Regions from separate parts of the Carnobacterium alterfunditum DSM 5972 genome, predicted to be linked through region 1. Evidence: predicted binding sites of a transcription regulator. Region 1 holds the regulator's gene; the other holds the start of a gene.

Region 1 (3,758 bases):
TGTGTAAATAGAAAGGTGAAAAAATATGAATATTCAATGGTTTCCAGGACATATGGCAAAAGCGAGACGCCAAGTAACAGAAAAAATAAAACTAGTAGATATTGTGTTTGAACTCGTTGATGCAAGAATTCCACTATCAAGCCGCAATCCAATATTAGATGAAATAATTGGAGAAAAACCTAGGGTCATTATTTTAAATAAAAGTGATTTAGCTGATCCTATTCAAACAAAAAAATGGGTAGCTTATTTTAATGAACAAGGAATAGCAGCAGTCCCTATTGTTGCGCAAGAAGGTAAGGGCATGAAACAACTTATGGAAAAAGCAAAAGAAATTTTGCAACCAAAATTTGATCGAAGAGCTGCTAAAGGAATTAAGCCTCGTGCAATTCGAGCAATGAGTATTGGGATCCCTAACGTTGGGAAATCGACCTTAATTAATCGCTTTATAAAGAAAAATGTTGCGATAACAGGTAATAAACCCGGAGTGACAAAAGCACAACAATGGCTAAAACTAGGCAAAGAATTGGAATTACTCGATACTCCAGGTATTCTTTGGCCAAAATTTGAAGACCCAGCAGTCGGAGAAAAATTAGCGTTGACAGGTGCAATCAAAGATACTATTTTGCAGATGGATGAAATTGCGATGTATGGAATAGGCATAATGAAAACTTATTATCCAGAAACATTTGCTAAACGATTCCTTTTAACTAAAGAAGAATTAGAATTAGGAACACCTGAACTGCTAATGCTGATCAGTGAACGAAGAGGTTTTCGAGAGGACTACAGCCGTGCAGCAGAAATGTTGATCTATGAAATTAGAAGTGGTAAAGCAGGACGATTCACGCTAGATATTGCTCCGGTTTCTTTACCTAAAGAATAGGAGAACGAGAGTGGAAAAACCAATAACTATTGCGGCAATAAAAGATCTTTTGACATCAATTACAAACCCAGCTGATGAACGATTGGTCCAGATCAAAAATGATTCACGTAAAGGTGCTATAAATGCTTATAATGCTTGGGAAAATCGGTTGAAAAAGCAGCAATCGATTCTTGAAAAACAACAAGAGATGCTTCAAATCGAGCACTATTTTTGGGGAAAAGGGACCCAGTATATTGCTGGAATCGATGAAGTAGGAAGAGGGCCATTAGCTGGACCTGTTGTGGCAGCTGCTGTTATATTGCCGATTGATTTTGCTGTGTTAGGGATCAATGATTCCAAGCAATTATCTAGTGCAAAACGAGAATCATTATTCGACCAAATCCAAGAATCAGCGATAGCTATTGGTGTTGGGATAAAAGACCATCAAGTGGTTGATGAAGTAAATATATACCAGGCAACTAAATTAGCAATGATCGAGGCTGTACAACAATTACCTAAACAGCCAGAACAACTGTTGATCGATGCCATGCATTTGCCTGTTAGTATACCCCAAGAAAGTTTTATTAAAGGAGACGCCAAAAGTTTGTCTATTGCTGCAGCCAGTATTATTGCTAAAGTAACAAGGGACAGAATGATGGCTGACTATGATGAATTATATCCTGGATACGGTTTTTCTAAAAATGCTGGTTATGGAACTAAAGTTCATTTAGAAGGTTTACAAAAACATGGCGCATGCCCAATTCATAGGAAAACATTCGCCCCTGTAAAAAATATATTGAAGTAAATAAAACTTTTAAAGTTACCAAGAATATAAAAAAAACGAATGAACAGGAGTTTGCTCCTGTCCATTCGTTTTTTATTATTGGATATGGCTACGATATAGGCCAATGACTTTGCCTAAAATAATAACCTCATTAAGTAGGATAGGGCTCATTGTGTCATTTTCAGGTTGTAGTCGATAATGATCTTCTTCTTTGTAAAATCTTTTACAAGTCGCTTCATCGTCAACAGTCATAGCTATGACAATATCGCCATTATTAGCAGTGCCCTGTTTACGAATAATAACCTCATCGCCATCAAAAATACCTGCGTTGATCATGCTTTCTCCTCGAATAGTCAACATAAACAATGATTCATTTTCAAATTGTAAGTTTGGAGGAAGAGGGAAATAATCTGTTGCTTCCTCTACCGCTAATATTGGTTCGCCAGCTGTTACAGTTCCTAATAAAGGAATTTTATCTAACGCAATGCCCAATTTAGTTAAACCTGATGCTGTTAATTCAATTGCTCGCGGTTTACTAGGATCCCGTTGGATATAACCATTTTTTTCTAAGCGGGAAAGATGGCCATGAACTGTTGAGGTAGAAGATAATGAGACAGCCGTTCCGATTTCTCTAACAGTTGGAGGATAACCTTTTAATTTAACTTGATTATATATATATTGCAAGACTTCGACTTGTCTTGATTCCGGATTTTTACCCATGATAGATACAAACACCTCGTTTCTTTTTTTATCATTTTAAGATTACCATATATGGCACAACAAATCAAACAAACGTTCGTAGCTAAAGATGATAAAAGAATGTTTTTTTTAAAGAAGTTTGTTATAGTTGAACAAGAAAATAAAAATAATGTTGGAGTGATTAAATGTTGCCAAAAGAACAAATTGAAAGAATAAATGCTTTAGCTAATAAATCGAAAACAAAAGGCTTAACTATACAAGAACAAGTGGAACAAAAGAAATTGAGAGATGCTTACATTGAAGCCTTTAGGGGTGGAATGAAAAAAACAATTGAGGGTGTAAAAATAGTCGATGAAGAAGGTACTGATGTAACTCCGGAAAAATTGAAAGAAATACAAAAAAATAAAGGCCTACATGGGAGATAAAAAAGTTGTTCGTCAGTGTGGTGAGCAACAAATTATCCCAATTAGTACCATTCGCTCCGTGAAAGCGTTGCACTTGGAGTGAAATAATAGTAAACTAATAGGGTACTATAAGATAGTTCAAATTGAAAGGATGATTTTTTTGTTTGATAACGTAGACCAATTAGCAGTAAATACAATAAGAACACTAAGTATGGATGGCATACAAAAAGCCAACTCCGGACACCCAGGTTTACCTATGGGAGCTGCTCCAATGGCTTACACATTGTGGACAAAACAATTAAAAGTGAATCCAAAAAGCTCAAAATGGTTCGATCGTGACCGTTTTGTATTATCAGCTGGACATGGTTCAATGTTATTATACAGCTTGTTACACTTAGCTGGATATGACGTTAAAATAGATGATTTAAAACAATTTCGTCAATGGAACAGTAAAACACCTGGACATCCAGAAGTTAATCATACTGATGGAGTAGAAGCGACAACTGGCCCCTTAGGACAAGGAATCGCAAATGCTGTAGGTATGGCTATGGCAGAAGCTCATTTAGCTGCTACTTATAATAAAAAGGGACACTCAATTGTTGATCACCATACATATGCTTTGTGTGGAGATGGCGATTTAATGGAAGGCGTTTCAGCTGAAGCTGCTAGTTTAGCTGCTCATTTGGGACTTGGAAAATTGGTTGTTCTGTATGATTCAAATGACATCTCTTTAGATGGACCAACATCTAAATCCTTCACTGAAAATGTAGGAAAACGTTTTGAAGCTTATGGTTGGCAACATATTCTTGTAAAAGATGGCAATGATCTAGATGAGATCAACACAGCCATTGAAGCTGCAAAAACTGAAACAGAAAAACCTACTTTGATCGAAGTTAAAACTATTATTGGATTTGGTGCTCCTAATGCGGGAACACATAAAGTTCATGGTGCACCACTTGGAGCAGAAGGAATTGAAGCTGCTAAAAAAGCATACGGATGGGAAGGCGAAGAT
Region 2 (3,758 bases), 1.1 Mb from region 1:
ACTGAAGATCGTTTTATTGTTATGATGCATTATAACTCTTTAGAAAAGATGGAAGAAGAGAAATTCAGTATCATCGATCAAATTAGGGAAAGAACATCAAAACAAAATTTCCCTTTAACAATAAGTATGGGTATTGCCTATGGATCTGAGGATTTAAGTGAATTATCTAAATTAGCTCAAAGTAACTTGGATTTAGCTTTAGGCAGAGGTGGAGACCAAGTTGTTGTCAAGGGCTATGATATTGAACCACGTTATTATGGTGGAAAAACAAACCCAATGGAAAAAAGAACGCGTGTTCGTTCCAGGATGATCAGTCAGGCACTTCAGGAACTAATAAAGCAATCTGACCAAATTTTTATTATGGGACATAAGTATCCTGATTTAGATGCTATAGGCTCTTCTTTAGGAATTAGAAGAATTGCTGAAATGAATAATAAAGAAGCATGGGTCATTGTGAATCCAGAAGAGTTTAGTAAAGATATATCCAAATTAATGAAGGAAGTTGAAAAAGATAATCAAATTAGCCGCTATATTATAACTCCGTCAGTTGCAGAACAAATGATTACGGTCAATAGTTTAGTTGTACTAGTTGATTTCCATCGTCCTTCTATGGGGATAGCACCGGACCTGATTTCACGGACGAATAAAGTAGTAGTTATTGATCATCATCGTCGTGGAGAAGGATTTCCAAACAATCCTGCTTTAGTTTATATTGAACCTTATGCGTCATCTTCAGCTGAATTGATCACTGAGCTGTTTGAATACCAATCAGAAGAAGCAGACCCAATCAATAAAATTGAAGCTACTGCTTTATTAGGTGGAATTGTTGTAGATACAAATAGTTTTTCTCTTAGAACAGGATCTCGTACGTTTGATGCGGCGAGCTATTTAAGATCTTGCGGTGCTGATGCCGTTATGATCCAGCGATTATTGAAAGAAGATACAGAAACATATCTTCTTCGTAGCCACTTGATCGAAACGATTGAATTTATCACTGAGAATATAGCAGTTGCGATTGGTGAAGAAGGCAGTATTTATGATACAGTAGTAGCAGCCCAAACGGCAGATACGATGCTTTCGATGTCCAATGTAGACGCAGCATTTGTTATAACGAAGCGGTCTGATAAAAAAATTGGTATCAGTGCTCGTAGTTTGGGTGAAATCAACGTACAGGTCATTATGGAACAACTCGGTGGCGGCGGACATTTATCCAATGCAGCTACACAGTTAGAAGACATAACGATAAAAGAAGCAAAAGAATGGCTTCGAGATGTTATTGTAAAGAGTGAAGAGGAGGAATAAAATTATGAAAGTCATATTTTTAGCAGATGTAAAAGGTAAAGGCAAAAAAGGCGATATAAAGAACGTTGCAGATGGATATGCGCATAACTTCTTATTAAAAAACAATCTGGCTAAAGAAGCTACATCAGCTAGTGTAAGTGAATTAAAAGGAAAAATAAAAGCTGATGAAAAGAAAGAAGAAGAAATCTTACAAGAATCTAAAATGGTAAAAGAATTTCTTGAAAAAGAAGAAAATGCAATTGAAATTAAATCAAAAGCTGCTGATGATGGGCGTTTATTTGGATCTGTCACAACTAAACAAATAGCTGCTGCGGCTGAAAAACAATTAAATATTAAACTAGATAAACGTAAAATTGAGTTGCCGGTTCCTATTAGAAGCTTAGCATCAATGAAAATCGATGTGAAGATCCACCCGGAAGTGGTCGCTACTATAACGGTCAGAGTATTACCAGAAGATTAAATTAGTATGAAAAGTAAAACATTTGGCTCCGTAGTATAAGAGCCAAATGTTTTTTTATTTAGATCCATCAGAAAGGAACGAGCGTTCTTTTTGATGGATTGTATTTCTTATATTTTTAAGGTAGAATAATAGAATTGAATCCAATTAGTTTAAGGAAAATAATCGTAGTATTGATAGTGAAAGGGAGAGGATCTATTGGCACAAGAAGCTTTTCAAGACCGCTTACCGCCGCAGAGTATAGAAGCTGAACAAGCTGTATTAGGTTCCATATTTTTAGACCCGGATACTGTTGTTGGTGCTTTAGAATTTATCGAGTCAAAAGATTTTTATCGTCGTGGACATCAATTGATTTTTCAATCAATGTTAGAACTAAATGGTCATAACGAAGCTATTGATATCGTTACGGTAACCAATGCATTAGAATCTAGAAATCAGTTAGAAGATGTCGGTGGAATGGCCTACTTAGCCGAACTGGCTGTTTCTGTTCCAACGGCTGCTAATATGGAGTATTATGCAAAAATAGTAGAACAAAAAGCTATTTTAAGAAATTTGATCCATACAGCAACAGATATTGTTACCAGAGGATATGAAGAAGGAGACGAGCTTGCAACGATTTTAGACGAGGCAGAGCGCAGTATCCTAGAAGTATCTGAAAGACGTAATAGGAGTGGTTTTTTAGCCATTTCAGATGTGTTAAATAGCTCTATTGCTCAAATAGATCAGCTTTATCAAAATAATGAGGAAATTACTGGTTTGCCGACTGGTTACCAAGCATTAGATAAAATGACAGCTGGCCTCCAAAAAGAAGAGCTGATTATTTTAGCTGCTCGTCCAGCAGTAGGGAAAACAGCATTTGCTTTAAATATTGCTCAAAATATTGGAACTAAGACGGATGAAACAGTTGCTATTTTCAGCTTAGAAATGGGTGCTGAATCGCTTGTCAATCGTATGCTTTGTGCGGAAGGCAGTATTGATGCCGGTCATTTAAGAACTGGAACATTATCAGAAGAAGAATGGCAAAGTCTGATCGTAGCTATGGGCAGTCTGTCAAAAGCCAATATTTATATTGATGATACACCTGGAATCAGGATCGCTGAAATCCGTGCTAAATGTCGCCGACTAAAACAAGAAAAAGGAAATCTTGGTTTAGTTTTAATTGATTACCTGCAGTTGATTGAAGGAACTGGGCGTGAAAGCAGACAACAAGAAGTTTCTGAAATTTCTCGTCAACTAAAAAAATTAGCGAAAGAACTAAAAGTACCTGTGATTGCATTGTCTCAATTATCTCGTGGTGTTGAACAACGTCAAGATAAACGTCCAGTATTAAGCGATATTCGTGAATCTGGTTCTATTGAACAAGATGCTGATATAGTAGCTTTTTTGTACCGTGATGATTATTATGATCGTGAAGGCGGCGAAGAAGACGACGATCATGAACCAGGCGAAGATAATGTGATAGAAGTTATTATTGAAAAAAACAGAAGTGGTGCAAGGGGTACAGTTAAACTTTTATTTATAAAAGAATACAATAAATTTTCTTCGTTAAGCTATTATCCAGATGATCTGGCTCAACGTTAAAAAAGACTAATACGGACTATTGATGTGATCCAAAAAAGTTAGATGAGTTCATAAAAATCTGATTTTTAGGATACTGAACAATAGATTGTTCGTATATTGTCTTTTTTTTTGATTTTTTATAAAAAAATGTTCGTCTATTTCTGATTTTTTAGTTAAAATAAAATGAAATATTCGTTTATTTGTTGAAACAATAAACATTTACTGATAGAATTAATAAGTATTTGGGTAAAAAAAAAAGTAATGAGGTGTTCATGTGTCTTCAGTAGTAGTAGTAGGTACACAGTGGGGCGATGAAGGAAAAGGTAAAATCACAGATTTTTTAAGTGAAAATGCTGAAGTAATTGCACGTTATCAAGGTGGCGATAATGCCGGACATACGATTCAATTTGATGGTGAAACGTATAAATTACATTTAATT

What was found. The regulator LexA, encoded in region 1, represses DNA repair genes until DNA is damaged. The targets are predictions, from matches to a motif close to CNAACANNTGTTNG.
Region 2: a site for LexA is predicted at 1,837-1,850, ahead of dnaB (replicative DNA helicase). Genes of this name have one in related genera too.

What each region holds. Positions count from the first base shown of each region.
Region 1 is NZ_JQLG01000004.1:2,197,588-2,201,345, forward strand. Features, by position in the region: gene ylqF (ribosome biogenesis GTPase YlqF) at 26-880, shown strand; gene BR50_RS10830 (ribonuclease HII) at 891-1,664, shown strand; gene lexA (transcriptional repressor LexA) at 1,740-2,363, opposite strand; gene BR50_RS10840 (DUF896 family protein) at 2,528-2,767, shown strand; gene tkt (transketolase) at 2,898-3,758, shown strand, end outside.
Region 2 is NZ_JQLG01000004.1:1,139,658-1,143,415, forward strand. Features, by position in the region: gene BR50_RS05855 (DHH family phosphoesterase) at 1-1,302, shown strand, start outside; gene rplI (50S ribosomal protein L9) at 1,307-1,762, shown strand; gene dnaB (replicative DNA helicase) at 1,958-3,340, shown strand; gene BR50_RS05870 (adenylosuccinate synthase) at 3,594-3,758, shown strand, end outside.